DNA from 3 places in the Paenibacillus sp. FA6 genome. Region 1 is predicted to be linked to each of the others. Evidence: riboswitches for the same ligand, from Rfam matches in the RefSeq annotation. Region 1 holds a riboswitch; each other region holds the start of a gene.
The links. A riboswitch is a leader RNA that binds a small molecule or an ion and turns the genes downstream of it on or off. The one in region 1 is predicted to bind cobalamin.
Positions count from the first base shown of each region.

Region 1 (10,775 bases):
AACTTATTGTAAGTCATAGCCCTCCTCCTTTCGTATGCTCTTCTTGTATATTTTGCATATATCATTGGATACAACGGAAATTTCAAAGATTTGTTCGGCCTGTTGTCTCAGCCCTTTGCTACCAAGTAAATTCGGGTTTTCCAAGAGCAATGCATCTTTCACAGCGTTTGTAATATTAGCTTGGTTCAAGGGAAGAAGCATTTTATGATCACAAAAGTAATACTGCATTGCCTTATCAAAATTATCTAATGTTACCAATCCGAAGGTTCCAGCTGCACCGATAGCTATTACTGGTCGCTCACAAAATATGGCTTCCAAAGCAACTCTTCCAGTTCCCACAACATAATTACTTATTGAATACAAATCAGGCATATCCAATCGATTCCCTATATACTGGATGCGATTTGATTTGATTGTTTCGTTAATACGCGTTTTTATTTTTTCGGTCTTCATACCGTCACCGGCAATAAGAAGATGCATGTCTGGAAACTCTTTAAGCAATTTATTTTCACATGCCTTTAACAACAGCTTGCATATCTCATATTTCTCATCTTCCAGTCTGCTGGCGTACAGTAAAACTCTAGATTTTTCAGGGATATTTAATTTTTCCTTGAGATCTGATTTCTTTACAGCAAATTCATTCATATCAATCCCATTTGGGACATGGATCGAATAGATACCTTTATTTCCCAACCATTTCTGAACAGGTATACTGACACTAATAAAAGTAGGTTTAATTGAGCATTTATTGATTGCCTCGTGCAATATCGAGTTATCGTAGTAAGTTCCGTGAATCGTATAAATCATCGGAATATTTAACTTTTGAGATAATTGTACCGCATATCTGGCACTACTCTCCAAATGAGCGTGGATCAAGTTTATTCCTTTGGTTCGTGTCCATTCAACAAATTCTTCCTTATTTTTTTTATAATTATAGACTTCACATGACAGCATTCTAAATTTATTTTCCAAAGGCCCTGCGTCCCCTGCTACAAAAACTGATACTCCTTGTTTTAATAATTCTTTTGTAAGAGAAAGAACATGCGTCTCTGTTCCACCTATGTCAAAGGCATCCAAAATCATAAGCACTCTTACATCTTTATCATCCAACTTCTTCACCCCATTCTTTTTGAAGAATTTCTTTTATATTCTTCTATTATTAAATGGTAAGAAACAAGATTCGAAACGGCTTATAACTAAACTCTTAAAAAATATGTTTTAAATTAAGAAAAACGCCTGTCGGCGTCTTTGGTACAAGAGTTATTATCAGGGGCGGAATGCATCTTTCTTCTCTTGGAGTAGGGGTTAGACTTCCCTCTTTTTCCTCCGGTTTCGATCTTTTTCGAATTAACTTCAACACAATAAGTTCCACGAAAAAAATTATACTTTCTAATCTAGCAAAAGAAGCGCGGATTCTCAAATATGAGAATCCGCGCCACATAAGGTCTTGCAGGATGCTGGTGAAGGGAATTGAACCCCCGGCCTACGCATTACGAATGTGTTGCTCACCCCTGAGCTACACCAGCATAAATAGCATCTTTCCTTCAGAAAACCATTATTTCAACTCTAATCTACCAAAAAACAATGGTCACTCTTTGGCAGATTTGAGATTACTTTAATTTTTCTTGAACCGACTGTATTTTCTGTGCACTAGAGGATGCCTTATCCCGACGATCATCCAGTTTAACAGACGTAGAGACTCTCTCTGCCCCCGATAGAAATGGAGATTCATGCAATGCGGCAATAGCACTCCATACTAATTCAAGAGGCCCTTCAATGATGGTACTCATCGATGTTAATTGATACGTTATTCCCTGCTGATCTTTCAGAACTCGCTGCATATCCGCAACATAAGCACTTAGACTTGTTGTTTGCGTTCCTATCGGAATGACTGTCACTTCTGCAATCGCCATGTTTATTTCCTCCTCTTACATTTCTTGATCTATTGTAACCATTTCACATTCTTTTCGCAAAATATAACACAAATATTTTATTCTTTCTCGCAAACGCAAGTCATAGAAGGCTTGGCAGGGTTTTCATGATTTTTTCATGAGAATCTTTCATTAATACTTGTTTACAAACACCATATATTGAGTTAGATTTATATAGCGCCACTAAATATAGTGAAAACAGGTGATTCGGCTCGTACATCAAATCCGGATCTTAAAAGGGAAGTATGGTGCAATTCCATCACGGTCCCGCCACTGTAACCCAAGAATCGAGCTGCATATTGCAGTCGAATAGGCACAGCCATTGCCACTGTGAGCACAAGCTTATGGGAAGGCGCTAGTTGCCGAATAAACGAACTCCATCTATATATGGAGCACGAATCCGTTTGCTTGGGAAGTCAGGAGACCTGCCTGTTCGACATACACAATAAATCCTACGGTGAAATAGGAAGGGTGGAATATAATAATGGTACTTATGGAATCTAGAAGTAGCTTCTCCTTGGAAGAAAAGATGCTACATGAGGTATCAGGTTTTGGCCACGATATTACAGAGAGTCTAAATGTAGAAATGCTACGTGAGAATGCCAATCTGAATGGGGAAAGCTTTTCAGGGAAAATAGGGAAATTCGGCAGTGAATATGCTAAATGGTACGCAAGATATTACATAATCCCCAAACAACTCATGGCTGCCGTGGATCATAATGATTTATATGTACATGATCTTGATCAATACGCGGTAGGTAGCACGAATTGTATCTTCATTCCATTCGACAAACTTCTATCTCGGGGCTTCAGTACAGGAAGTGGCAGTGTTCGCACACCACAATCCATTTCAACTGCGATGGCCTTAGTTGCGATAATATTTCAATGTCAGCAAAATTCTCAATACGGCGGCGTTTCCGGGAGCAAACTGGATCATGATTTAGCTCCATATGTCGCCAAGTCATTTGCGAAACATTTTCAAAAAGGGGTACACTACTTTAATGAGACTTCTGTGGTCGAAGAGTGTAACATCCATCTAGGTAACCTATCGTTACCCAACTCTCATCCACGTTCTTATTCTTTTGCTATGCAAGAAACTAGGTCAGAATGCCTTCAAGCTGCTGAGAGCTTAATCCATAACCTAAATACGATGTCCAGCCGCGCTGGAGGTCAGATTCCATTCACCAGCATCAATTATGGGACATGCACCTCACTTGAAGGTCAAATGATCATTGATAGTTTACTTAGCGCAACCATGAACGGGCTTGGATGTGGCGAAACACCTGTATTCCCCATTCAAATCTTCAAATGCAAACGTAGTATCAATCAGTCGCCAGGGGATCCTAACTATGATCTTTTCTTGAAGGCGGTTGAATGCTCAACGAAACGATTGTATCCTAATTTCGCCAACATAGATGCTCCCTTCAACCTACAGTATTATGATCCAGCAGATCCCAATACTGAATTCGCTACGATGGGTTGCCGTACTCGTGTGCTTGCCGATCGACATGGTCGCAACCGTTTGTCTGGTAAAGGTAACTTATCCTTCAATACGATTAATCTTGTTAAGTTGGGTATCAAACACGGTGTAGTTAATGGCAATATCAAGCCTAATGAGGATGGATTCCAACAAGATCTCTATCATTTCCTAGATATCGCACTTGATGGACTATTACACCGTTACAAAATCCAATCTCGCCAACCTGCCAAAGCCTCGGACTTTATGATGCGTGAAGGGGTCTGGGAAGGCGGAGAACTGCTAGGTCCTGACGACTCCGTAGAAGAATGCTTGAAGCACGGTAGCCTGTCCATAGGTTTCATCGGTCTGGGTGAATGCATGAAGGCTATGTATGGTAAACATCACGCTGAAAGTGATGTAGTATATACCAAAGCCTTGGAACTCATCTCCTCCATGCGTCGCTACTGTGATCTGAAGAGTGAAGAACATGATCTTAACATCACGTTGATGGCTACACCAGCTGAAGGTCTGTCAGGCAAGTTCACGAAAAAAGATCGAGAAGTATTCGGGTCCATTCCAGGCGTAACGGACCGCGAATACTACACTAATTCTTTTCACGTACCGGTGTATTATAACCTGCCAGCTGCGCGGAAGATTTCACTTGAAGCCCCTTTTCATGAATTGTGCAATGCAGGAGCTATCTCTTATATTGAATTAGATGGAAATGTGCGTAGTAACCAGACTGCTTTTCTCAAAATAGTTCAGTTTGCATTATCACAAAATATTGGCTATTTCAGCATTAACCATCCTATTGATCGTTGTAGCGCTTGCCATTACGAAGGCATTATCGGGGATACCTGCCCACACTGTGGAACAAAGGAAATCGACGTGCCCATGTATCGCCTGCGTCGAGTGACCGGTTACCTAACGGGTGATTACCAGACTCGCTTTAATGCGGCCAAGCAAGCCGAGGTACGCGATCGGGTCAAACACAGATGAATATTTGTGGCTACTATCCTGAATCCATTAATGAAGGTGATGGCCTGCGGGCCGTCATCTTTCTTAGTGGTTGTCGTCACCGATGCCCCGGTTGTTTCAATCCAGCAACGTGGAACTTCAACTACGGAGAACCTTTTACGGAACAACGTCAACAAGAGATCATTACTGAAATGGCTAATAACCCCCTACTTGAAGGGTTGACGCTAGCTGGGGGGGATCCTTTCTTCTCAGCAGATGAGGCAGCTGATTTCATTGATAAGGTTCGGGCAACTCTTCCTAACTTCTCCGTATGGATCTATACCGGCTATATATATGAGGATCTCATTGCTTCCGTTCACTCAGCGGAATACCATCTGCTCCAGAAATGCCAAGTCGTCATCGATGGTCCTTTTGTACAATCTTTAAAGAATACCAGTCTCCCCTTTCGCGGGAGTTCAAATCAGCGTATTATAGACATTCAAGCAAGTTTAGATTTCAACGATGCTATAATGTTGCAAATTTAATTATCAAAAATTGAAATACTCATGTTGAAAGGAAGACATTCATGCCACATTCCGTAGTAAAACCGAATAACCGCCAGCTCGCTTTTGATGAGAAGCGTCTCTCCATCTATACTGATCGCCTTCTTGAAGGATTGGACATGCTTAATAAGGATCAATTGATCCGCGGTGTATTAGCCAAGCTCCGTCGAGATGAAGTCACAGGAGAAGATGTTAGCAATGCCTTTACAATGTCTGCCTTAGAATTAGTTACGAAAGAGGAGCCTAACTGGAAGTTTGCCGCAGCTCGTTCTCTACTAACTACTTTATATAAAAAAGCTGCTCATCACCGCCGTTATAAATCGTATGCCGATGAGCCTTATGGCGCCCTTTACCCATTGATCACGGATTTGATACACAAAGGTATATACAGAGAAGAATTACTTGAATACTATACGAAAGAACAGATCGAAGAACTCGGTGAGCTCATAGATTATAAACGTGATCTTTTATTCGATTACATTGGTCTCTTAACTCTTACAGAACGCTACCTTACGACAGATTTCGATGGACATATCATGGAGCTTCCACAGGAACGTTACATGGTCATTGCCATGTTCCTTATGCATAAAGAACCCGCTGAGAGACGCATGGAGCTTGTGAAGGAATCCTATTGGGCTATGAGCAATTTATATATGACTGCTGCTACCCCTACGATGTCTAACGCTGGTAAAAAGGTTGCCGGACAGCTCTCAAGTTGCTTCATCGACACCGTTGATGATTCTTTGGAAGGCATCTTCGACTCTAACACCGATACGGCCCGTCTTAGTAAAATGGGCGGTGGAATTGGTGTCTACCTCGGCAAGGTAAGAGCACGTGGATCAGATATTCGCGGACATAAGAACACGAGCTCAGGTGTCATTCCTTGGATCCGTCAGCTCAACAATACCGCCGTCAGCGTAGACCAATTAGGTACTCGTAAAGGTGCCATCGCAGTCTATATCGATGTGTTCCATAAGGATATTCTCGCGTTTCTTGACCTCAAATTAAATAATGGTGATGAGCGTATGAGAGCACATGACGTATTCCACGGAATTTGTATTCCCGACCTATTCATGAGCGCTGTGGAGAATCGCGGAATGTGGAATCTATTCTGTCCTCATGAAGTCAAGAAGGTCATGGGCTGGAAAGATAGCAACGGTCGTCCACTTGGACTTGAAGATTTCTATGACGAAACCCTTGGTCAAGGTTCCTTCAGTGATAAATATGCCGAAGCGATTGATCATCCATTATTGTCCCGTATTACCGTTCCGGCGATCGATATTATGAAGCGTGTTATGAAGTCGCAGCTAGAAACAGGTACGCCATATATGTTCTACCGTGATACGGTAAACCGGGCTAACCCGAATAGTGCACATGGTATGGTGTATTCCTCCAACCTATGTACGGAAATTATGCAGAATCAATCGGCAACGGTTGTGGAAAAAGAAGAACTCGTTACTAAGGACGGACAAACGAGAATTATCATCTCGAAAATTCCTGGTGATTTCGTCGTTTGTAACTTGAACTCCATTCACTTGGCTCGTGCTGTTCCAGCCGGTGTATTGGATCGTCTCGTTCCCATTCAAGTACGGATGCTTGATAATGTCATCGATATTAATAATATTGAAGTGCTTCAAGCTCAATATACCAATAGTCAATATCGCGCCATCGGCTTAGGAACCTTCGGACTTCATCACTTACTAGCTCTCGAAGGTATTCGCTGGGAATCCGATGAGGCCGTCACATATAACGATAATCTTTATGAGAAAATCAACTACCTGCTCGTTCGTTCTAGTATGGAACTTTCCAAGGAAAAGGGTCATTATCCGAAATTTAAGGGCTCTGATTGGGAAAGTGGTCAATACTTTACACAACGTGGCTACACAGATGGTCAACATGAAGGTCAATATGTAACGACTTCACAGTGGCAGGAATTGCAACAAGATGTACAACAGAACGGCGTACGGAACGCTTGGATGTTCGCCATTGCACCTAATGGTTCCACTTCCATTATCGCCGGCTCCACAGCCAGCATCGATCCATTGTATGAATTGCTTTCTTATGAAGAGAAAACGACTTATAAGATTGCTAACCCAGCACCGGATCTATCTGATAAGACGATCTGGTTCTATAAAACAGCGTTTAATATAGATCAACATTGGTCCATCAATATGGCCGCTGCCCGTCAGCGTCATGTAGATCAAGGCCAAAGCTTCAATCTGTATGTTCGCCCTGATATTAAAGCGACTGATTTCTTATCGCTGCATCTTCATGCTTGGAGTTCCGGTATGAAAACAACTTACTATGTACGTAGCCGGGCGTTGACGATTGATGAATGTGAGAGCTGCAGTTCCTAAGTTTCGAAGCCTTCCAAACCACTTTCGATCCCTCCCAAACCCTCCCTTCCAAGGGAGGGCCCCAAGGGCTCTGCCCTCTGGACACCCGAAACTCTTTGGCGGAGTGAGGGGATTGGGCTCTTATGTGTGAGGATCGTTTCGTGCTAGGAGCGCTTATCGTCCCCCCCTGTTCGCTTCGCGAATGCGTTACGGGGGACCCGCTTCACTACGAGTGAAGTGAAGTAGCTCTTACTTCGCGAGCTACATGTCCTGTTTGCTCCGCAAATGCGGGAGTGCATAGAACAAACCAGAATTAACTTCCTGTTTGCTCCGCAAATGCGGGAGTGCATTAATAAAAGTATTTTTTTATAAAAGGAGTAATACAATTATGAAATTGCAACAAATTTTCAATACTGAGGCACCAAACCAATCTACACGGATTATCGAGGGCGAATGCTCAGGTATTCTGAACTGGAACGATATTCGTATGCCTCATATGTATAAATTATATAAGGTCCTATTGTTAAATCACTGGATTGCAGATGAAATTCCTATGTCCAAGGATGCACAACAATTTGCAAGATTGGATCCTGAAGAGCAACGCATCTTCAAAATTAACATTTCACTTCTTGCTGTGTTGGATTCCATGCAGACGATGTTTGTAGGGGATGTTAAGAGATATTTCACAGATTCTTCATTAGAAGCCATCTCGGCTATTATTGGTCAACAAGAAGTTGTGCATAATCAATCGTATTCGTATGTACTTTCTTCTATTGTCTCCGATCAGGAACAGAAGGAAATATTTGAATATTGGAAGCATGATCCAGTCCTTCTGGAACGCAATCGCTTTATTTCAGATATTTATCAAACCTTCCGGGATGAGCAGTCTCCACAAACGTTCTTCCACGCTATGGTAGCTGATTTGATTTTAGAGGGAATTTTCTTCTATAGTACGTTTGCTTTCTTCTATAACTTGGCTCGCGATCAGAAAATGATGGGTACTAGCCAAATGATCTCTTATATTCAACGTGATGAGAATCAGCACTGTTATTTCTTTGCTGAGGTGTTTAAGCAGCTTCTTCTTGACTTCCCAGAGCTTAACACGAAAGAAAACATCGCTTATGTGTACAAAACTATTGATAAGGCTGTTCAATTAGAGACAAATTGGGCGCATTATACTCTAAGTAATATTCCTGGTATCGATCTCAACGAGCTTGAGAATTATATTAAATATACAGCGAATAAACGTCTTACTTTAATGGGTATGGATAAAGCTTATGAAGGTGTAGATGTGAACTGTATGCCTTGGATTAAGCCTTTCTCCGATGATGCGTTGAATTCAACGAAGACAGATTTCTTCGAAGCGAAATCTCGTAACTACGGTAAAGTGGGCGACGATAACGGGTTTGACGATCTGTAATAAGTATGATCAATTAAATACAACGAAAAGGGAAGTGGCCTACAAGCCACCTCCCCTTTTTTTTCACATACATAAATATATCTTGTTATTCATCCGCCAAGAAGCCATTGTCAAGATCTTTAAGTACTTTCCATTCGTTATCCTCTTTCACGATCGTCATATGTCCTGTTTTGGTGACTACACTATGGCCTCGAGACGAGGTCAGTTCTGAGGGGCTTAGTTCAATGTCTATGCTGTAGCGAAAAGAGAATGTATCCTTTTCCATATTGTCTTGTTCCATATTTTCAAATTTAATTTTCTTTACCTGCGTATTTAGTTTATTCTTACGTGCATACTGTGAAGCTATCCCACTTTGTCTGTTGGCTACAAATGCTATATATCCCTTTTCCGTTAAGAATGGCTTGTATGCTTCTTGTACCTTCAATTTTGCCTCTTGTTCCTTCGATATATCCTCTATCTCCGTTTCGATATCAGCAACTTGGACCTGGTATTGCATCATTTTTAAACTCTTACCTACCTTTATCGCAGCCGCCTCATCACTTTCTGATGAACAGCCTGAAGCCATTAATAATAGAGAACAGGTTAGTATCACTGAACCCGCGATGATTGCCTTCGTCATCACTTTGGTCTTTTTCTTCACAATAAATCCCTCCTCTCTTACAATAACGTATGAAAATGGATTTGGTTTCCTTCTTTAGACAAAAGAAATATCAATTGTGGTCTAAATGACAGAAAGCATATTGCGCTTATTCCTCGGATACGCTATACTAATTCACAAAGAATTGAACAGTGACATTACGCCTTTGATCAGCATCCAACTGTGAGGCGTTGGCGACCGGAGTAAGTATTTCCTCTCCCTAAGTTAGCCGGCATCCGTCCGTTACCGCGGAACCGAAGAGGATCGAATACTGTCATAGACAGATTCGATCAAGTTGGGTGGCACCGCGAGCAGACGCTCCTCGTCCCAAAGGATGAGGGCGTTTTTGTGTATTTTTCAGACAAAGGAGCTCGTGAGACATGTTAGACATCCGATTTATCCGGGACAATCCGGACTTGGTACAACGAACAGCTGAACAGAAGAGAATAGAACTTTCGGTCACCGATTTACTGAACTGGGATCAGAAGAGACGCGATCTATTGAAGCAGACTGAAGATTTAAGAGCCCATCGTAACCGACTGACTCAAGCCGTCGCTACGGCCATGCAACAAGGAATGCAACAAGATTCTGAACCTCTTAAAGAACAAGTAAAAGGAATCAACAAACAGTTGACCGTTATTGAATCTGAATTGACTCATGCCACTCAACAATGTGAAGAACTGATGACGTTAGTGCCTAACGTTGTCTCTCCTGACACACCTGTCGGTAGAGATGATAGCGACAATGTGGAGATCAGACAAGTCGGGACAGTGCCAGCGTTTGCCTTTCAGACACTAGATCACGTTCAACTAGGGGAACTCCATGATCTTATTGATATTCCACGGGGTGTGAAGACTGCAGGTAGCCGAAATTATTTCCTCAAAGGTGCAGGGCTATATTTACATCTAGCCGTTCAGCGTTTGGCATTGGACCTACTTACGTCATATGGATTCACAGCGATGGACGTTCCAGTGATGGTTCGGCCCGAAGCACTTACAAAGACAGGTTTCTTCCCAACAGGACAGGACCAGACGTTTGAGATCACAGGCGAAGACAAGTGGTTAGTAGGAACTTCTGAAGTATCGTTAGTGTCGTATTATAGCGATGAGATCATTGATGTGACAGAACCGATCAAGCTTGCTGGTATGTCGGCCTGCTTCCGTAAAGAGATTGGATCAGCAGGGCGAGATGTTCGAGGTCTATACCGAGTGCATCAGTTCGCCAAAGTGGAACAAGTCGTGCTCTGTGAGAATAATGCTGAAGTATCGGAGCGAATATTGCAGGAGATTACAGGTCATGCGGAGGAAATTCTTCAATTATTAGAGCTTCCTTATCGGGTGATGTCGGTATGTACAGGGGATATGTCGCAAAAAACGTATAAGCAATATGATATCGAGACATGGATGCCTAGCCGGCAATCCTATGGGGAGACGCATTCATCTTCCAATATCTTAGATTTCCAGGCTCGTCGT
Region 1 is NZ_CP188820.1:4,259,526-4,270,300, forward strand. Features, by position in the region: gene ACP8HI_RS19560 (PIG-L deacetylase family protein) at 1-17, opposite strand, end outside; gene ACP8HI_RS19565 (glycosyltransferase) at 4-1,110, opposite strand; tRNA gene ACP8HI_RS19570 (tRNA-Thr) at 1,456-1,526, opposite strand; gene ACP8HI_RS19575 (MTH1187 family thiamine-binding protein) at 1,611-1,913, opposite strand; cobalamin riboswitch at 2,115-2,378, shown strand; gene ACP8HI_RS19580 (anaerobic ribonucleoside triphosphate reductase) at 2,425-4,389, shown strand; gene nrdG (anaerobic ribonucleoside-triphosphate reductase activating protein) at 4,386-4,892, shown strand; gene ACP8HI_RS19590 (ribonucleoside-diphosphate reductase subunit alpha) at 4,934-7,267, shown strand; gene ACP8HI_RS19595 (ribonucleotide-diphosphate reductase subunit beta) at 7,635-8,666, shown strand; gene ACP8HI_RS19600 (hypothetical protein) at 8,752-9,306, opposite strand; gene serS (serine--tRNA ligase) at 9,684-10,775, shown strand, end outside.

Region 2 (10,775 bases), 670 kb from region 1:
GCGCTTTGCGATCTTCTTCGTATCCATTACGACGATGATCGGCTGGCTACAGTTCTTCGAAGAACCGTTCATCATGACCAAGGGTGGACCTCTGGATGGTACGATGTCAGCTGCATTGTTTATTTATAAAAATGGTTTCCAATTGAGTAACTTTGGATATGCTGCGGCCGGATCATTTATCTTATTTATCGCTGTCATTACGGTAACGTTAGTTCAATATAAAGCACAAAATAAAGAATCGGATTATTAAAAGAGTGGAGGTGAACCGATGAAAGGCAACAATAAAGATAAAATATTTCAGTGGAGTGCAGGAATCGTATTAGCGATCGGGGGTATCTTGTTTATACTTCCATTCATTTGGATGATCTTGTCATCCTTTAAGACGGAAAGTGAAGTTATCCTGATTCCGCCGACATTATGGCCGCTGGATATTACTTTTGAGAATTATAAAAATTTATTCGCCAATATGAATTTTGCTGTGTATTTGAAAAATACATTGATTATCGTCCTTTTTGCTTTCTTTGGGATGTTCCTAAATGCGATGGCGGGCTTTGGTTTTGCTAAGTATAATTTTAAATGGAAAAATAGTATTTTCTTCATGGTGTTGGCAACGATGATGATTCCTAGCCAAGTAACTATGATTCCAGTTTATTTGATCTTGAATAAAATGAATTTGACGAACACCATGTTGGGGATTGTATTGCCAGGTCTTGTAGGGGCATTTGGGATTTTTCTATTCCGTCAGTTTATGACGACCATTCCAGATGAAATTATTGAGGCGACACGACTTGATGGAGCTAGTGAGTTTAGAACCTTCATGCAAATTATACTTCCGGTTTCGAAGCCTATTCTTGCTGTACAAGCCATTCTTGCCTTTATCGGTGGATGGAATAGCTTCCTATGGCCATTAATTATGGCGAACGATGAAAGGTTATATACCTTGTCCGTCGGCCTCTCATTACTAAAAAGTCAGTACGGCGGGAATTTTGCCTTGCAGATGGCAGGTGCAACCTTTATGGTTATGCCAATTATCATCATCTTTATTATTTTCCAGAAAAGTATTATTGAGAACTACGCGACAACCGGTTTGAAATAATCTGGATTATTGAGATGATAAAACAAAAAAAGAATGGATAGAGAATCAGATGTATCTGATGAGCTCTATCCATTCTTTTATATTCTAAATGCAGAGTGTAGGGAGACTAACTCTTATGAACGGGAGGGGAAATCCGTATTCGTAGTGATCAATTTACACTATTCCTCCAGAAATACGAGCCCAACAAAATCGTCCATTTCAAGATTACCGAAGTAATGGTTTATATGAAGATCGGATAAAGCCTCACGCACTTCTGCTTCATCGTATCTTTTACCTCGTAATATATCCTCAATATCAGTCACATCACCAACGCCGAAGAAATCACCGTAAATTTTGATATCACGAATTCGCCCTTCATTAATGTCCATGCGCAGATCAATGATACCGACAGGGAACTTCTTCGAATGTTTAACGTTCGATTCAGGTGATATACCGTAGTTCCAATCCCAGTTCTGATAATGTTCCTTGGAAATTCGATTGATCTGCTCCCAATCTTCTTCTTTTAGGTGGTATTGGGGCACATCTTGTGCATCCATTCCGAATATCGAACGAAGTAGCTCAGCACGGAATTCTTCAATCGTCATAGTGTTTTCCATAAGATCACTGATGTTGGCTACGCGACTACGTACGGATTTGGTACTCTTGGATTTGAATTTCTCTGGATTCACGTTGAGAGAGGCTTGGACATTGTCTAAGTTTAGGTTGAACATCAGCGTACCATGACTGAACATCCGGCCTCGAGAAGAGAATTGGGCGTTACCAGATATCTTCTGTTCGCCAACCTGTATGTCGTTGCGCCCCGTGAGTTCAGCGTTTATCCCCATTTTTTGCAGAGCATCAATAACAGGTTGGGTGAATTTCAAGAAGTTGTGGAATGAACGACCATCATCTTTCGTAATAAAGCTGAAATTAAGGTTACCTAGATCGTGATATACCGCACCCCCGCCGGAGAGACGACGTACGATTTGTACATTGTTCTCTTTGCAATACTCTTGGTTAATCTCTTCAATAGTATTCTGATGTTTACCAATAATAATAGAAGGTTGATTAATATAGAAAAGCAAATAGCTTTCGTCCATTGAAAGATGTTTTAAAGCGTACTCTTCTATGGCTAAGTTAATAGCAGGATCATGAATTCCTTGGTTATCGATGAATAGCATAGTTTACTCTACTCCTCCACTTGTCTAAGGTATGTAATGTTATTGAATCTTGTATAATTAGGAGTTCAAAAAGTCAGCTTTTCAGCACCGAGAAGATTGGATGAAGATAGGGAGTGAGGAGCGGAGCGTAGGCAGTACCTACGTGAGCACCGGAAGGACCGGCTGAATTCAATATTCGATGTCGAATACGCCTCTTGCTATACTTCGTGATCAAAAGATGTCTTTTTGAACAACCTCTATAATTGTAAACTATAAGTGGATTAGAAACAAAGGAAGGTTGAATTGACGCAAAGGAAGAGCCTAAGCAATAATGGAGCTATCAATGGTAAATTAAAGACAGAGGGGTAATAAGGATGCTAGAACGTTATGGTCATGGAGGAGATTTAGAAAGTGCCGCGAAGGCTTATGGAAAAGATGAAGGTGCATTCCTCGACTTCAGTGCCAACATCAATCCGTTGGGGCCGCCTCAACAAGTACTGAAGCAATTGGAGGGAGCGTTATCATCTATTATCCGTTATCCTGACCCCGGTCATAGGAAATTCAAAACTATTCTTGGGCGTAAGCTGAGTGTTGACGAAGACAACATCTGTGTTGGGAATGGTGCAGCTGAATGTATGTCACTTATTCTGCTCGGACTTCAGCCACAGAAGGTTGGTATTATCGAACCGTGTTTCTCTGAGTATCGGCAATTATCGGAACAATTTAATGCGGAAGTATATTCGGTACGGGGAAGACAGGATAAAGATTGGAAAGCAACGATGGAAGACATAGGACAATTGATACAGCAAGTGGATCTGCTATTCATTGGTCAACCTAACAACCCGAATGGTGTGCAATATACGCTTGGGGATCTGAGGATGTTAGCTGAGATAGCTGAGCAATTCAACACCTATCTGGTCGTAGATGAAGCCTTCATAGATTTCATTCCGAAGCAACAACAGGCGTCTTTGTTGTCGGATCTTAATCGTTATCCTCGTACATTGCTTGTGCGATCAATGACGAAGTTCTATGCGATTCCAGGTTTGAGGTTAGGCTATACATTGGCACATCCGGATATCGTCAGATCTATGAAGAGCAAGCAGGTGACGTGGAGCGTGAATGGACTAGCGTTGTTAGCGGGCGAAGCAGCATTGGATAGCGATGAAGAATTCGAGCGTAGTACGATGGAACTGATAGCTACTGAGCGATTAGTGCTTGTCGAAGCACTTACACAGTTAGGATGTAAAGTGAGTCCAGGAGAAGCAAATTTCTTGTTGGTAGAGCTTCCTAATCCATGGCGTGCGATAGATATGCAGCGTGAACTTGGCCTGCGGGGGATATTAATTCGTAGTTGTGCGATGTATGCTGGGCTGGAAGAAGGGCATATTCGAATCGCTGTCAAAGACTCGAAAGCTAATCGGTTATTTCTAGCGGAGATACAGAATGTGATGGAGATAGTGATATAAGAATAGGAGAATAATGATGACAACACCTTTTGTAAATGATGAAAACAACGTGTATCAATCTACGCTCTGGCCCGGTCTAACCCTTACCCGACAAGAGCGCCATTTGTTACTCCATTGCCCAAGCCCTGTGGATAGTCTTAGTAGTGCAATATATGGGGGAGGTATAGGGAAGATCGATCGAATAGCTAATATCTATGTAGATCGGTTCTATAACTGTGCTAATCCAGAAAAAGATGTCGCGGAATTGTTTCAGAATTGGGGTTATCCTCAGGAAACGACTGCAGGATTGTTGACGGCTGTTCGGTTGGAACATGCTGCAGTTCTGGAAGAGAACGGCAAAGACGCATCCTTGTTCTGTTGTACAACAGCGGGAGTATCGAACGGTGCACGTGCTGGATCTGAACGCACTACGTTCCCAGTCTATCAACCCGGAACGATCAATATTATGCTCATGATTGACGCGAAGTTGACGCAAGCAGCGATGGTGAATGCTATCATGACAGCTGTGGAAGCGAAGACAGCAGCACTAGGGGATCTGGGTATTCGGGACGCCGAGAATGGGTTGGTCGCTACGGGAACTACGACGGATGCTATTGTGCTAGGTGTCAGCCAATCCTCTTCCTATTCTATAGAACATCGCTACTGTGGAACGGCCACTGATCTGGGAGCTGCTATTGGAAGAGTGGTTTATGGCGCGGTACAAGAGAGCCTGCGGGCTGCAGGAGTGAAGCCGTCATGATGGGATGGGCCATATTCATTCTATGGGCTGCTTACATATTAGATTTGATCATTGGAGATCCACGTTGGCTACCCCACCCTGTGATCGGTATGGGTAATAGTATCAAACGGATAGAGAAGATGATTCGTAATCATGTCTCTCATCCGGAGAATTTGAAAAAAGCCGGAATTCTACTCCCAATCATGATAGTGGGCGGTTCGCTGCTTATAACGTGGGCATTGTTGAGAGGCCTTTATATGATTCATCCGTGGCTTGCAGTGGGAGCTGAAATCGTATTAATTGCTACGACGATTGCTACGAAAGGACTTAAGGATGCGGGTATGGAGGTGTATAACCACCTTGACCGAGGGGATCTACCTGCTGCGAGGCAAGCACTTGGCATGATTGTTGGACGTGACACAGACCATTTGGAAGAGCCTGAGATTGTTCGCGGAACAGTCGAGACCGTCGCAGAGAATATTGTTGATGCCATTGTGTCACCGTTGTTCTATGCACTTATTGGAGGAGCCCCACTGGCGATGGCTTATCGTGCTGTGAATACATTAGATTCCATGGTTGGTTACAAGAATGATAAATATATCAACTTAGGATGGGCTTCGGCCCGATTGGATGATGCCGCTAATTTCATTCCAGCTCGAATAACAGGGGTACTATTGGTCGTTAGTAGTTGGCTTATGCGTCTTGATTATAAAAGGTCATATCGCACCATAAGACATGACGCCCGTCTCCATCCGAGTCCTAATAGTGGATTTCCTGAATCAGCTGTAGCTGGAGCTCTAGGTATCCGGCTCGGGGGTGAGAATACGTATCACGGTGATGTATCTTTTCGCGCCTATATGGGTGAGTTCTTACGTCCAATGGCTAAGGGGGATATTAAGTCAACCATACGGTTGATGCTAGTCGCATCGCTGTTATTCCTCGTGTTATGTATTATTGCTATATGGGGTTGGGGTGGAACATTATGGAGTTAGAATTGGTATGTATTCGGCATGGCAGAACGCAGTGGAACAGGGACAAACGTTATTTGGGACATACGGATATAGGAATACTCGAAGAGTCACAGTTGGAGCTTTTGTCAGTGAAAGAAGCCCTTAAAGAAAGGGTGTTCCAAAAGGTATTCTGCAGTGATCTGAAGAGATGTAGGGAAACGTTAGATTTGATATATCCTACTTCAGCTGATCAGGTGGCTTTTGATAAACGTTTGCGAGAGATGGATTTCGGAGATTGGGAGGGGCAGACCTACGATCAGTTAAAGCATTCTGATATGTATAGAGAATGGCTGGACAATCCTCAAACGGTGACTCCGCCAGGAGGAGAATCTTGGGGATGTTTTCAGCAGAGACTGGTGGACTTTATGGACAGTTTGGTGTGTATTATGAAAGAAGAAGATAACGACAACCCTATGCGTTCTATACTGCTTGTTACACATGGTGGGGTCATCAGACAACTCGCCACGATGACGATTCCTGACTTGATGTTCTGGGATTTCACCGTTGATCCGGGAAGCTTGTTATCGTTGAAGCTTACGATGTATGAGGGGCAATGGGTAGGACGCTTAAAATGACCCAATATTTAGAGGATGTTCAAAAATCCGACTTTTTGAACTCGAACTATAAGGTCTTGTTAACAATTGGTTTGTAAGGTATCTCTTTTTGATCTATAATTTTGAATAGAGAAGCAAGAACTGTGCTTAAATGAATATAATAACCTTATAAGGTCTAGGAATGTAGAAGCTGAAATAATTGCTTTTAACTCTAGTTAAAGGGGAAGCCGGTGTGAATCCGGCACGGTCCCGCCACTGTGAATCAGGAATGTTAGCTAACCTGTGAGTCAGGAGACCTGCCTTATGAGAAGTACGACGATCCTTCGAGGAAAGGGTTACGTTTGGCTTGTGGAAGTGCCTGTGATTTATTTTAGGTACATAACATACGGCATCTATAGTAGTAACATATGATGCCTGTACAGACGTAATCCCTGGTTCTTTCTAGAAATAGAGGATCAGGGTTTTTGCTATGCGTATATCCTTTCGAAAAGGGGATTCATTGAAATAACAAGGAAAGCATCTCGCACATGATGGAATAAGAAGATAGAGGAGAGAAATAATAATGAAACAAATTTGGAAGAATTGGACCACAGGGGCTTTAGCGCTCATACTCGTACTATCACTTGCGGCTTGTGGAAGTAACAATGAACCGAAGCAAGTAACAGGGCAAGCACCAACACCTACAGAACAAGTCACTCCACCCGTAGAACAGGCAAATGAATTGAGAACGGAATATCCACTAACCGTAGCGGATGCGACAGGTGAAACATTTACATTTACAGAGGCTCCGAAGCAGATTGTATCTATTTCCCCAGCCGAGACGGAAGCCTTGTTCGCGCTAGGATTAGATGATCAAGTTGTTGGAGTATCTGATTATGATGATTATCCAGAAGCTGTGACAACGAAGCCCAAAATGGGTGGTCTGTACAATCCAAACGAGGAAGCGATTATTGCGGCACAACCAGATCTTGTCCTTACAGGTATTTCTATGAGTGTAGAAGCTACTGAGAAGCTGCGTGGTCTAGGAATTACGATCTTCAAGACAGATCCGAAATCGGTGGATGATGTCATTGCAAATATTGAATTGTATGGTCAGATTACAGATCATCAAGCAGAAGCGAAGATCGTTACAGAAAAAATGAAACAAGAGCGAGATGAAGTGACAGAAGCGGTTAAATCACTTACTCCTGATCAGAAAAAGAAAGTATATATTGAGTTTTCCCTAGGCTGGACGGTAGGTAGTGGAGAGTTTATGGACGAGTTAATCACCCTAGCTGGCGGAGTTAACGTTGCCGGAGATATGGTGGGTTGGAATGAAATCAGTGAAGAGAAAATCATTAATGATAATCCTGATGTCATTCTGTACTCCAAGAATGTCATTGATGAGAATACAAAGGAAACATTAGACCAGATTATTAAAGCTCGCAGTGGCTGGAATAAAATTACAGCGGTTAAGAATGATGCTATTCATGCATTAGATGATAACCTGCTTAGCCGTCCGGGTCCACGGGTGACAGAAGGTCTTAAAGTCATTGCAAATGCTATTTATCCTGAACTTATGAAGCCATGAGTAAAAAACTGGCTGGGTATGGAGGACTTGGGGTAATCTTGCTTATCGTGAGCTTCCTGCTCTGCCTTGGAATGGGGGCTGTGGAGCTCCCTATCAAGGATATTATAGGGATTCTATTGCACCGATTACCTTGGGCTGGTGATGCGATCACTCCAACATGGAGTCCTGCATATGAACAGATACTGCTTAAGGTGCGATTGCCTAGAATTATACTAGGTATGCTGGTTGGCGCGGCACTTGCAGTTGCTGGTTCTGGATTTCAGGGAGTATTGCGTAATCCCCTAGCTGACCCATTTACGCTTGGAGTATCTTCTGGGTCTTCTGTTGGTGCGGCTGTTATTATTTTTTTCGGAATGCAGTATTCACTTGTAGGTGCTTGGACTCTTCCTTTGGTTGCTTTCTTAACTGGCATATTGACTCTTTGGGGAGTCCTATCTTTAGCACGCGATGGAGGTAAGATCCCCACAAATAGTCTGATCTTATCCGGTGTTGTTATGCAATCATTTCTAGGTGCAATCGTATCCTTCTTAACTGTGATGTCGAAGCAGACGATTAATGAGATCATGTTCTGGACGATGGGGGGACTTAGTTTCCGCGGATGGTCATATACACTTATGCTGTTGCCATACGTATTGGTTGGATTTGTTGTTATTTGGGGTAGTGCACGTTCTTTGAATTTAATGGCACTTGGCGAACGTCAGGCTGCGCATATGGGTCTTCATGTGGAGCGACTTAAGCTGAGAACATTGATCATATCCACCTTGCTTACAGCAGCGGCTGTATCCGTATCCGGTGTGATTGGATTTGTAGGACTCGTTATTCCTCATATCATTAGATTGATTACCGGACCTGATTATCGACTTATCGTTCCATTATCAGCACTTGGGGGCGCGATCTTCACCATGTGGTGTGATACCGTTGCGCGTTCACTTCTTGCTCCTACGGAAATTCCGCTTGGAGTTGTTACAGCATTCATAGGTGCGCCGTTCTTTGCTTATTTGCTGTACCGTAATAAGAAGCAGAGGAACGGAGGTATGATATGATCGAGGTGACAAAGGTATCCAAAAAATATGGTGAATTCTCCGCACTTCGAGATGTAGATTGGTCGATACGAGAAGGTGAGTGGTGGGGCATCATCGGTCCTAATGGGAGTGGTAAATCAACACTTCTCCAACTAATATCTGGAGTCGATAAGGTCAGTAGCGGGGAACTTATGATTCAGGGACGTCATGTCTCGGACTATAGTCGACGGGAGCTATCTCAGATGTTAGCCGTACTCCAGCAAGATGGTCTTCCTGCGATTCATTATCCGGTTCGAGATATTATAGAAATGGGTAGATACCCATTTCAAGACTGGCTCGGACGAGATCGGGGTAATAATTCTGCAACCATTATTGATGACATCATGTCCAGATTACAACTGATTGATCTAAGTGATCGCCCATTGGATGAACTCAGTGGTGGACAAAGGCAACGTGTCGCATTGGGTAAAGTGATGGCACAGGAGCCACGTATTTTATTGCTAGATGAACCGACAACATATTTGGATATTTACTATCAGCTTCAGTTCATGGAAATGGTTTCTACCTGGCGCAAAGAGACAGGGATTACGGTTATTGCGGTACTCCATGATTTGAATTTGGCAGCTCAATTCTGTGATAAACTGTTAGTGTTACAAGAAGGGGAAGTAGTCGGAATAGGGACGCCGGAAGAAATGTTAACGAAGGATAACATCCGCAGGGTCTACGAAGTGGATCCAGCGGTTGTCCAGCATCCAGTTAGCGGTGTCCCGCAGATCCTTCTATCCCGTTATTGAATGGATGATGTTATTAGAAGGAGTGATGATGAGTGAGTTTGGACATTATGGAACGTATCGGGGAGATTCGTGGTCTTAATCAGGATGCGATACAGGCCGCGAAATTACATATAAGTAATCTGACGGTTCCACCTGGAAGTCTGGGTAAATTGGAGACTATGGCGATACAACTTGCTGGTATCACAGGAGTTGTAAAGCCATCTTTTGATCGTAGAGAAGTCATTATTATGGCGGGGGATCATGGGGTATGTGAAGAAGGTGTGAGTGCCTTCCCACAAGAAGTGACTCCTCAGATGATTCAGAATTTCCTTGCGGGCGGTGCAGCTGTTAACGTACTTGCTCGACAAGCGGGTGCGGAAGTCGTATGCGTAGATATCGGAGTGAATAGTGAGTTGTCCCATCCTAATCTACTATCGCGCAAAATACGCTACGGTACGGCGAATATGGCACAAGGTTCTGCCATGACTTATGAGGAAGCAATACAGTCCATCCTTGTTGGAGTCAATGTCGTCGAAGATGCTGTCAAACGTGGCGTTCAATTATTTATAACTGGCGAGATGGGTATTGGAAATACGACGGCAAGCTCGGCAGTGATCTGCGCACTATCGACAATTAGTGTTAGGGATGCCGTTGGAAGAGGGACTGGCATTGATGATTCCCGTTTAGAGCATAAGATTAGTGTTGTTGAACAGGCGTTGAAAGTGAATGCCCCAGATCCGCTTGATCCCATTGATGTTCTAGCTAAGGTGGGCGGTCTTGAAATTGGTGGATTAGTGGGTGTCATTCTTGGCTCAGCCGTAAATGGTTGTCCCGTTATTATAGATGGCTTTATTTCTAGTGTGGCAGCATTACTCGCCAAAGCAATCTGTCCAGCAGCCGCTAATTACATGATTGTGTCACATGCTTCTCATGAACAGGGACATCGTCTCTTGTTACAAGAGTTGGGTCTTCGTCCTGTATTGGAATTAGACCTCCGTATTGGTGAAGGTACAGGTGGCGTACTATGTCTACATCTTGTAGATGCAGCGTGCCGTATTGTTAACGAAATGGCAACATTCGAAAGTGCGGGCGTTTCCGGTGAATCGAAGGAACAGACGACATGATCACACTTGTCACAGGTGGGGCACGAAGTGGAAAAAGTAGCTTTGCTGAGAAGTTATGCATGTCCATTTCACAAGAGGCAGTATATGTGGCCACCGCTCAAGCCTTCGATGATGAGATGAAGGAGCGAATTGCTCTTCATAAGCTACAGAGAGATGAAGCTAACTATCGATGGCGTACTGTGGAAGAACCATTTCAGCTCGTTAAGCTTCTGAGCGCTTGGCGTGAGAACAGTCTTGGTGAAGAAGATTCTGCACCTACCATCCTGGTGGACTGTCTCACACTATGGTTATCTAATATTCTTC
Region 2 is NZ_CP188820.1:3,590,400-3,601,174, reverse strand. Features, by position in the region: gene ACP8HI_RS16885 (carbohydrate ABC transporter permease) at 1-250, shown strand, start outside; gene ACP8HI_RS16880 (carbohydrate ABC transporter permease) at 269-1,096, shown strand; gene ACP8HI_RS16875 (lipoate--protein ligase) at 1,255-2,256, opposite strand; gene cobD (threonine-phosphate decarboxylase CobD) at 2,610-3,701, shown strand; gene ACP8HI_RS16865 (adenosylcobinamide amidohydrolase) at 3,715-4,440, shown strand; gene cbiB (adenosylcobinamide-phosphate synthase CbiB) at 4,437-5,411, shown strand; gene ACP8HI_RS16855 (histidine phosphatase family protein) at 5,402-6,004, shown strand; cobalamin riboswitch at 6,138-6,301, shown strand; gene ACP8HI_RS16850 (ABC transporter substrate-binding protein) at 6,546-7,553, shown strand; gene ACP8HI_RS16845 (FecCD family ABC transporter permease) at 7,550-8,596, shown strand; gene ACP8HI_RS16840 (ABC transporter ATP-binding protein) at 8,593-9,369, shown strand; gene cobT (nicotinate-nucleotide--dimethylbenzimidazole phosphoribosyltransferase) at 9,417-10,472, shown strand; gene cobU (bifunctional adenosylcobinamide kinase/adenosylcobinamide-phosphate guanylyltransferase) at 10,469-10,775, shown strand, end outside.
Region 2: another riboswitch for cobalamin. It lies ahead of ACP8HI_RS16850 (ABC transporter substrate-binding protein); the one in region 1 lies ahead of ACP8HI_RS19580 (anaerobic ribonucleoside triphosphate reductase).

Region 3 (10,775 bases), 2.4 Mb from region 1:
TTCCCAACTTGCATAACCGCCATCCGCTTTCTGAGCTTTGGATAACCATACAACCCCTCGATCCACGGCAGCTTTCACATTTGGATTTGTTGAATAGTACGGCGTAAGACCTTGAATAGCCATTCCGGTAATATCTGGGTCTGGTTGAGAAGCGTTATTCCCTAATGCCCATCCACCTCCGCTAATCTCTCTTTTCACAATGAAATCAATCAGCATCTCTCTAGTTGTCTGTGTCTTTACACCTTTATCGATCGGTATTTCATAATGATTACTATCCAATGCGATAAGTGCAAAGATCGGTCCATTAATGCCTTGTTTGATTAAAGTATCAAAATCCGCGAGAGGTTCCCGTAAGTTATATCCCGCTACATTGTCAATTCCTTTGCCCATTGAAGTTAATGCCAAAATAACTCTATCGTATTCCGTATATTTTACACTGTGCAGTTTCCCTGACTTCTCTTTCAGTATCTTCTCAACATTGGCATAGTATTTAGCATAATAGGCATCTGGAACGTATACTTCCGAACGTGCTAACCCGAATACAGTCCAATCACCGCCAACACTAGCTATAACTGGATCAGTAATTGCCTTTTGCAAAAAGACTGCTGTTTCTTGAATCGTTTTCTTAACCTCTTTGTTCTCTACTTTACTTACATTTTCAACTTTCACGTCATTTTCAACGGTTACTTTATTTCTATTCTTATAATCGTAGGCCCGAGTAGCGATTACTGCTGCCATCTCTCTTGTGACTGAATCTTTAGGTTTAAATTGACCATCACTACCCAACATTAATTCAAGCGCGACAATCGTCTCTACATCTGTTCTAGCCCAAGCGGATACCTTATCGCTATCTTTCATGACAGTAGTAAGCTTGGTAGGTTGAATACCCAGCGCTCTTATGATCGTTGCTGCCATTTGCTCACGAGTTATTGTATCGTTCGGACTAAATTCATCATTAAAGCCCGTAATGAATCCTGCTTTATACGCAGCATTAACATAAGGATAGAACCAATCATCCGCAGCAACATCCTTAAAGTTAATGACCTTGTCCGTTTGAATATTAAGCCCTAGAACAGTAACCAACACTTTGGTGAACTCTGCTCTTGTAATGTTAGACTTCGGATTGAATTTACCATTGTTACCTTGGATAAATCCATTTTTCGTAGCTTCACCAATAGCCTTATACGCCCAAGACGAGATGGCATCAGCATCTGTATACATTTTTTTCAAATCAACATTATTTACCGAATCAACTTTGGTTGTTACATCAGCTTTACCTACAGTGTAGGAAACGAAAGTAGTGAAATGGTTTGTTTTTACAATTAAATCGTTACCGTTAACAAAAGCATAGGTTTTCTTATCATTTCCTTTTGTTTCCTGTAAGCCTATTTGTTCTGTTTCATAAATCTTAATAGGTGTAAATTTATTGGATTCAATAAACCCTAGATGCTGCCCTTTTCCACCCTTAAAGGTTAAGGTGAGCGGCTTATCAAATACAACCGAACTCGCTGTATTACCCATAATGAAGGCTTGGTTAATTTCAACAAACTTATCATTGCTGCTTAGACCGTCTTTGATTAACTCTTGAATTTTAGTATCATTCGGAGCCATTGTTGTAATCAGCTCTATGTTTGTATTTCCGCTTTTTAATTGGGTACCTTTCTCAATAACAAGTGAAATATCCCCTTTTGTAACTGTGATCATGGGTATATTGCTTATGACATCTTTTAGAGTAAGGAATACTTTTGATGTAACATCCGGGATGTTAATTGTGATATTAATTGTGTTTTTCAGTTCCTTCGCTATATTCAAGGTGTAATCCTTTTGAATATCCTTTGGAACATTGATGACAGGTGTTTTATCATCCGGATGAATGACGATTCCTTGACCCATCGATATAGAACCATCTGGAGTCTTCTCATACTTACTCAGGTCTTCTCCTAAGTCAGCACCTAGATCAGTAGTGTAACGCCATTGTAGCGTATCGCCATCACTTAGAGTATACTTACTTGCTCCATAGTTGGGGTACCAACCGTTGACATTATACATCCAGCCACTACCGCTACCGTGGTCAAATTCTCCATCACCAGCTATAGATTCTACATATACGCTCCCGTATTTTTCAGTCCATATATAATCGTAGCTGATACTTCTGCTATCAAGCATTCTTTTTAATACTGTCCATGCTGTATCACCAGATTGTATTTCCACACTTGTAGGTGTAACCACATAATCTTTGTTGATGGTTAGCTTATCGACTGAAAGCGTCACATATTGTTTGGGTTGAGGAACAGGAACGGTTCCACCGCCGGTATTCCCTCCATCACCGTCACCGCCAGGCGTTTCTATTACGCTGGAAGTATACGCTATGAAATCAGTAAAGTGGTTTGTTTTGACGATTAAGTCATTTCCACTGTCATAGGCGTACTCATTATTGCTACTATTTAGCCCTTCTGAATCACCAGCATATTTGTGAATCGCATGAATGGACCCACCTTGGATATAAGCAGCTTCCTTACCGCTCATCCCCGCAAAGGTTAACGTAATAAATTGGCTAAACTCTATCCTTGTATTGCCGCCCATGGAGAACGCTTGAATAATGTTATCCAGCTTCTCACCCTCAGGAACAATCCCGTTCACTTTATTTATTAATGCCGCATCAGTTTTATCTTTAGATGTCATTAATTCAAGTGCAGATGCATCACCACTTGTCACTTGTGAACCCTTCGGAATAACTAAGGATACATTCCCCTTCGTAGCCTTTAATTCAGGTAAACTGCTGTTCACAGGCAAATTAACACTAACCGTCGAATTCTTATCAGCTGGGATTTCTAATGTGATTTCTTTGTTGCTATCCTCTAGATGGATAGGAATGATATAATCTAGCTCATCTTCTGGAATGACAACTTCTGGTTGATCGCCAGATGGCAAGGTTACTTCTATTTCTTTTGGTGACTCTGGTACTTCTGGTACTTCTGGTACTTCATCAGTCATATCATAAAGACGGTTTTTACCATCTACAAATCGATCATAAGCAACAAGTGCATACGTACCTTGATCCGTAGCCATTCCATCTACTTGCCCTGATGCAATATGCTTAAAGCCACCTTCAGGTAAAGCAAAGGTAAGTAAAGCATCGATAGCTGACTTTCCATTTTTGATAAATCTTGAATCTGTATGTGGATCGATACCCAATCCGGTTAAAGCTACAACAACTTGTGCAGTACTTTCAGTGTTGCTACTACCCAAGCCCGCAAAATTACCCGTACTTGCATAACTACCATCGTCCTTTTGAGCTTGTGATAACCAAGTAATTGCCCGATCAACTGCAGCTCCTACATCCGTGTTCGTTGTATAATATGGCGTAAGTCCTTGTAGTGCCATTGCCGTTATATCGGGATCTGGGCCCCCACTGCCTAATGCCCATCCTGCTGCAGCATCAGTACCCTTCTTTATTTCTGCATTCAAAATATATTGTATGAGCATTTCTCTCGTTGTTTGAACGGTCACGCCTTGCACTTGTGGTACTTCGTAGTTCTTACTATCAAGTCCGATAAGAGCAAAGATAGGACCATTAATACCTTGTCTTAGAAGATAATTAAAATCAGCTAGAGATTTCTTTAAATCGTACCCACCGACATCACTTATATCTTTGCCAATGGAACCGAGTCCCAGTATTACTCTTGAATGTTCTGTACTTTTATTTTTATCAAGATGACCATTGTTGTTTTTATTTGAACTTAATTCAATTACTTTATTTACTACATTGCTATAGTAAGTTTCGTAATAGTTACTAGGCACAGGATAATTGGCTCTTGCTAGTGATAGAATCGACCACTCTCCGCTAATCGTTCCAAATGTCGGATTATCTACGGTTTGAACAAGAAAAGTAAGATTCTTATCTAACTGTTCCTTTATTACATCGGTGGATCTTACTTTGTTGAAGACTTCTTTGTAATGGACGACTAGAGTTTCCTCTGCCTTATTTCCTGCTCCGTCTATTGCAGTTATTATAACTATATTATCGCCAGCATCTAGAGAAACTTTGTATTCCTCATTTGAGGCTGATATGACAACGCCATTTAACCTAACCTCTGGCGTTATATCATGATATACATGGTCTGTGACCGTTACTTTAAAACCAAATTCCCTTTCTGTTACTTCCTCATTATTTACTAGTCCTTCTACTACAATAATTGGACTTTCTGTATCTTCCTCTTCCATATTCGTATGTACTTGTGGTACAGATTTTATTACATCCGCATATGACACAGTCAAACTAGTTGAAAACATGGACAAAAATACACTTACAACAAGTAACCAAGCTATGAATCTATTATTTCTCATTTGTACAAACTTCCTCTCATTCTCTTGCTCATAGTAAAAAACGTGATGACACCAACACAATAAAAAAACCCCTCAACATGACATAGTTAAGGGGTTTAATAGAGTAAACAGCTGATTAGCGTGCACTAAAAAACACCTTCCTATCCATCGTAGAGTTAAGGTATATCAAAACAGGCAGGTATTCTGGCTCAAGTATCATCATCCCTACAACCTTCCCAGTTTCCCAGTGGTTTCTTGCAAGGACTCCTCTATTACAGCGGCGGGACCGCGTGGGATTGTCACCCACTTCCCTTTTAACCAATTCATCGTTCAGTCTATCGAACGAAAACATCGGCACCTGTTTTTCTTATTTTATTATCTTGGTCATCATCATATCTAATATATCTTCTTTTGTCATGTTAATATTTTCTTGTCAATATCTCCCCATTTAATGGTAGTCTCCATGATCAGAGAAATAAGGACTCCCATGATGAATCCATTACTAATTATGGGTTGTACAACAGCAGGTAGATTAGCGAATAGCTTAACATCTATTGACATCAGACTTACCCCTATGAGAACTGGTGCTGCAACCCTATGAATAGTGATCGAATCAAATGTGTATCCCTTTAAACTTTTAAAAGAAGTTCCCAACAACTGAAGATAGGCAATAAATAGTACTGCGTTCCCCACTGAGATCGGGAGTGTTGCCAGCATTACCCCAAGGGACGGAATGATTCCTAGAATGATAATAAGTGCTCCTCCAATAAAGAATGGCTTTCGATGAAAGATTTGCGTACTTTCCAAAAATCCGATAGAAGAAGCAAACGGTGCGTAAGACACAAGCCCGAATAACGATGCTACCATACAATATGCACCTGTTAAGAAAAGGGAGTTTCGATATTGACTCGTTGAAGCCTTTTCATTTAATAGTTTAGAAGCTGCTTGAAGAGATGCGATCGTATTGCTCATATTAATAAAACAGCCTAAAAAAGTAATAGTGATAATCCCAAATTGTAAATTTGGACTGCCCAGTGGAAATATCGAAAAAACACCAACTTCGTTCCCACTTAGGGAGTTTGCAGTTGGAAAGAACATAGCATAAAGGCTCCATCCTACGACGATGCCGATTAATAATGAAAAGTTTCCTATGTTCTTACTTCCTTTAATTTTTAAGAGAGCTACAAAGATAGCAATTCCTAATGAAAACAATGTGATCGGCAAATCCAATGTCCCATCTTCATTCACTGTCAACATACCTTTAAAAAAAATAAAAGCGAGCTGAAACGTTAACAGTAACAAAAATACGTTCATCACCATTGGGCCGAATATCTTACGAATAAAAGGAATCGCATTACAGGCAGCCAATATCATAATTAGAGCCCCGGCAAGCAGCATTCCTGTAGCAATTCCCCCTCCGATTTCGACCAGACTAAGTCCAAGTGTAGGAGCAGATAAGCATAAGTTAAGAATTAAAGCCCACATGACACCGGAATGACCTTCCATCAAGGGAAACCGATGCCCAATTAAGCCCTGCAAAATACACGCGACACCTGTCACAATTAGCGAACTTCGTAGAATTGTAGCCACCTCATGGGGAGGTAAATCAAAAGCTAAACCGATTGAAATCGGCACAACGACAATGTTAGCAAAAATGAAAAACACCCATTGTATCGATGCAAATATCGTTACTCGAGAAGTAATTTCCTTCATACTCACCCTATCCTTTATATTAGTAAAATCTCTATTTCTGTTGATCTGATGATATCACAACAACAAAGTCAGCTAAGCTTAACAAATAGACCGCCCCTCGCAAGGTATGCAGTCTATGCTTTCTCGTATTATCGAAGCTTACCACTTAGAAGCTATGTATTGTGCATAATATCAGTAACTGCAAAATCCTTTTAACATTTCATTATAACCACATGCTCTTAAACTTGCAAAATGGAAATCTGTACAATCTAATTGGTCTTAATACAATCTGCCAAAAAAACCAAAGGCTGACCACCCATTTTTGTGGTTCCAGCCTTTGGTTCTGACTTGGTATTATATTAAATCAACCTTATCATTCCAATGTAACCTTAGGGCTTAAGGTAATTTCAAATACACGCTCCCAAATATAATCAGGATTTGCATACGCAAGTGATGCGCTAAAATATTCTGAAAATAACCACGTTGACCCGCTGATTTGGCGTACATTGCAAGCATTCGTCGAAGAGCCGATCCGGAAGGCACTTTTCCCTGCAAGGGTGTTTGTGTAAGTCTGCATCCGATCTCTCAGAAGGATAATCATATGGTTGTAGTCACTCGTCGAGTTGAAAAGACCCATATTTTGATCCGGATAAAGAACATTCGTATACAGCGTATGTTCTCTCGAAAAGGTTCGGATTTCGGCAATGGCCACAGCTTTATAGTAATAGTCTTTCAAGAAACGTTTGAACAAAAGCGACCCATGCGCATTCACTGCCTTCTTTAGGGCTGCGGAATGCGTTTCCGTTACCAAATATGCGTACCGTGCCTGTCCCATTCCAAGTGCAATCCCGATTTTATTCCCCGCAGTATTCCACGCGCTGTATCCAAGAAGACCTCCTGTGAATGGACTGTCGAGTAATGCCCCTGTTACCGTTCCATTAGCCGCACCGTTGGCCACAAAATCAATTGCGATGGTCGGGATACGGTTCTTACCATTAGATTGAATACGACTCACCGCACTGGATACTTCGTTAGCGTCCGTAATTGCGATAATTTCCAGGTCATACGAACCACTTGTGACAAATTCACCGCCAATTATTTCAATGTGATGCTGAATATTTTGATGCACGGTCATATACTCGTATGGGTTAATGATCGTTGAACCATTTGGCCCATAGTATTGTACCATGTAACGCGGTTTTTCTCCGCAGCGATACAACTGGTTCGCCATGCGAGCCATGAGCGAATGACCCAATCCGTCTGCGTCAGGAAGAATAATAGCACGGTCAGGATTCTGCCCTTCAGTACCGCCTCCAAGCCAATCATTGATGCGTCCTTCAATAAAGGAAATTTCATTTGCCTGCACCCCTTGGGTAGATGAATCATCAACACCAATCGCCAGAAAGTCAATATAATCTAACCGGGCAAGTTGATCCAGGATATAATAGTTCGATTTAAATTTATGGCTTCGTGCATTATAATATTGCTCCTTGTTGAAGTAGACCGAATCTTCAAAAGTCGTGTTGTCTGTTTTTGTATTATAGCCGTTCAAAATGTCATTGAAATCAGAAAAACTTTTTCGAGGCTGTTGGTTAAAGTTACGGGACTCCGTATAAGCATCATAATTCTGACCCTCAACATATGCTGACGTAGCCAACCGCATGATGGTGTCCAGAACATAGACAGGTTTACTCGGATAGCATTGCTTGATTTCGCGAATAACGTCTAACAGATTTGTTGTAGCAACATCGTAGTTCGGATATGTCCCTCCGCTGCTTGCACGAAGACGTCTGCTTCCGATTAGTCCACCATAAGCAAGCATATCCGTCGAAATAATGAACCCGTCAACAGATGATGCGTTATTGAGAATGAATTGGCGAATGTTCGACGTTGTTCCAAAGGTGGGTGAAGATGTGCTTAGGAGCGTCGTTCCCGAATTTGTTTTTTGTGAGTCTAGACGGTTCTTAATATCCTTAATACGTGGCGTAATGACCTCAATTCCAGCCGATCTCCCCAGTACGATGACATCATCCAAGTTTACCGGACGGTCATCAAGTGGTACATACAGAACTTTTTTCATATTAACAACCCCATTCAGTAGTGATAGGCACATAAGTTCATTCCATTTCTTTTCTTTCATGTTTGTGCCTTCACTTATATAGGTAATTCACGGTTCAAAAAAACAACCGACAAGTATATTCTTTTACAATAATCGACTCACTATTTTTCTTTTCTGTACGTTTAATAGATTTAGTTGCCTGCGTCCGTTGGTTCTTCAATTCAAATTCACAACTAATCATCACTAAAATATGGTACAATGTATAGAACGTATGTTCTCATTACGATTGTGGAAATGCACTTGGAGTTTCCCTATAGATATAGACCACACAGAAGGGGAGAGATTTAATTGGCATTTGAGACACAACAGAGTGTTTATGAACGTTACAAAACAGAGGTTTATCGTATTGCATGGAGGTTACAATATCGAGCTAAAGTCATTAATAAACGGGAATGTTCTTTCTATGGAATAGAGCCTGCTACACCCAACTTCACTACCTCCACTGAAAACAAAATATTGGTTCAACAGCTCATAGACACTTTACCTCCATATGGAAAGATCATTCTGTATAAACTCTATATACAAGATCAGACAGAATCCGAAGTCGCTCGTCAACTAAAAATGAGCCAACAGGCGGTGAATAAATGGAAGCGAAAAATGATACAGAAATTATCCCAGACAGTGAATTCCTAGACTTACTTCATTCGGCGAAACAAGATGATCATGAGTCCATGTTGGAACTCATTGAATTGTTTAAAGAGGACATCCTTCGACTAAGCAAGTTTATCTATATGCCGCAAGAAGATGCCATATCTCAAATCGTTTTAGAGTTTCTTGAATATATTAAGAAAAGTAAGGATTAACTCTATATTCTTAAGCTGAAGTACCTTCATTTCCCTAGCTGTCATTGAACGAGTTTGCCGCCATCATCCGACTCCACTCTTCCATTTCTCTAAACAAACAAATTGTCCAAATGCGCCCTATGCACCGATACGGTGCTCTTCGTATATCATAGCAACCTTAATCCACAGAATTATATACTTTCTTATATTTAAAAAAAGCCGGTCCTATACAGGACCAGCTCGGATTATTTTGTATTAAGCACAGAACTTTACAGTGTGAGACAAGGTAATCCTCTTTTTCTAATTACAAGTATGCCTATATGAATTAATATGTAGGAAGCCGTTTGCCACTGCTCTTCTGCTATCAAAGGGAGTAGCTCCCTAACTATTTAACGATCCAAAATTCCATCCCCAACCTACAATGATTCCGATTATTAACGAAAAATTACCGATGTTCTTACTTCGTTTTAATCATAATTGCGAATATTATCATCGTTACAACAACATATGGATCATTAATTTCCCCTTTTAAAAAAGGTTTCTATGACTTAAGTAAGCTAGAACATATTTATTATTGTTTTAACTTCAGCATTTGTTGCAGTAACTGTTCTACTTCTATCTTTGGAAAAGCCGCTAGTAAAATTTCTTTAAAAGTTACTTGTGATTTATCGAGCTTATCTTGGCCTATTGGTGTCAGTGAGGTGTAGATACTTCTGCGATCATTATCGCATGCATGTCTTTGTAAAGCCCCACAACCTTTTGCTTCAAATCGACTAACAAGTCTGGATACAGCGCTTTGGCTTAAACCAACCATTGACTCCAACTTTTGCAATTTCAGCTTCTTATCTGGTGCCTCAGACAAAAATAACAGCAAATAAAATTCTTTTAATGACAGGTCATGTTTCTCTTGCAAATTAGCTTCTAATTCATTGGTTACGTTCATTTGTATATGCGTTAATGTCAACCAGTTAGTTATAAGGTCATTGTTCATCTCTCGATTCCTTTCCCGGGTGTATAGCTAATGATGAATTCATTTATCTTTCCACCTGATATTATAACATTAGGATAATCATTTAACGAGCATACTTCCGTATTCAAGCCTTTACTATACCTAACATCTTTTATGAAAAAAAGAGACCCACTTAGCTAACAAAGTCGGTCTCCCAAAAAGTGTTTATCATTTTCGGTGGTTGTTGTCTTTACCCTTTGATTCTAGGAAATCCAGGTCCATACTGTTTGGGTATGTCTGTCTCTTTATTAAGTGCGACCGCAGCCTCCAATGTCCAGTAAGGATTTCTTAGCATTCCCCGTCCTACTGCTACAAGGTCAGCATCTTCATTCCCGATTACCGCATTGGCAAGCACTGGTTCATCTAATCTTCCAACCGCAATAACAGGAACATTCAGGTTCTCCTTAAATTCTCTAGCCAACGGAACTTGATAAGCTGCATGCGTTCCTGGCATTCCTGCCGCTGCAATAGCTCCTTCACCACCTGCGCTAATATGAAAAATATCTGCTCCCGCTTCTTTATATACCTTACTGAACTCCAGACTCTCGTTAATTCCATATCCCCCTTCGACATATTCCTTAGCGGAAATACGCATGATTAAAGGCATACCTGTTGGCATTTCACTTTTTGCCGCATGAATGACTTCTTTACCAAATAGGGTTAAATCTTCTCCATATTCATCCGTTCTGCGGTTTGTTAGAGGCGAATGAAACTGATGAATGAGGTATCCGTGCGCACCATGAAGCTCAATGACATCAAATCCCGCTTGGATAGCTCGTCTTACACCCAGTCGGAATTTCTCGACCATCCCTTTCACTTCTTCAGTCGTTAGTTCCCTCGGCGTTTT
Region 3 is NZ_CP188820.1:644,849-655,623, reverse strand. Features, by position in the region: gene ACP8HI_RS02970 (S-layer homology domain-containing protein) at 1-4,347, opposite strand, end outside; cobalamin riboswitch at 4,504-4,703, opposite strand; gene ACP8HI_RS02965 (uracil/xanthine transporter) at 4,741-6,039, opposite strand; gene ACP8HI_RS02960 (DUF4127 family protein) at 6,392-8,158, opposite strand; gene ACP8HI_RS02955 (hypothetical protein) at 8,722-8,940, shown strand; gene ACP8HI_RS02950 (MarR family winged helix-turn-helix transcriptional regulator) at 9,491-9,910, opposite strand; gene ACP8HI_RS02945 (NADH:flavin oxidoreductase/NADH oxidase) at 10,119-10,775, opposite strand, start outside.
Region 3: another riboswitch for cobalamin. It lies ahead of ACP8HI_RS02970 (S-layer homology domain-containing protein); the one in region 1 lies ahead of ACP8HI_RS19580 (anaerobic ribonucleoside triphosphate reductase).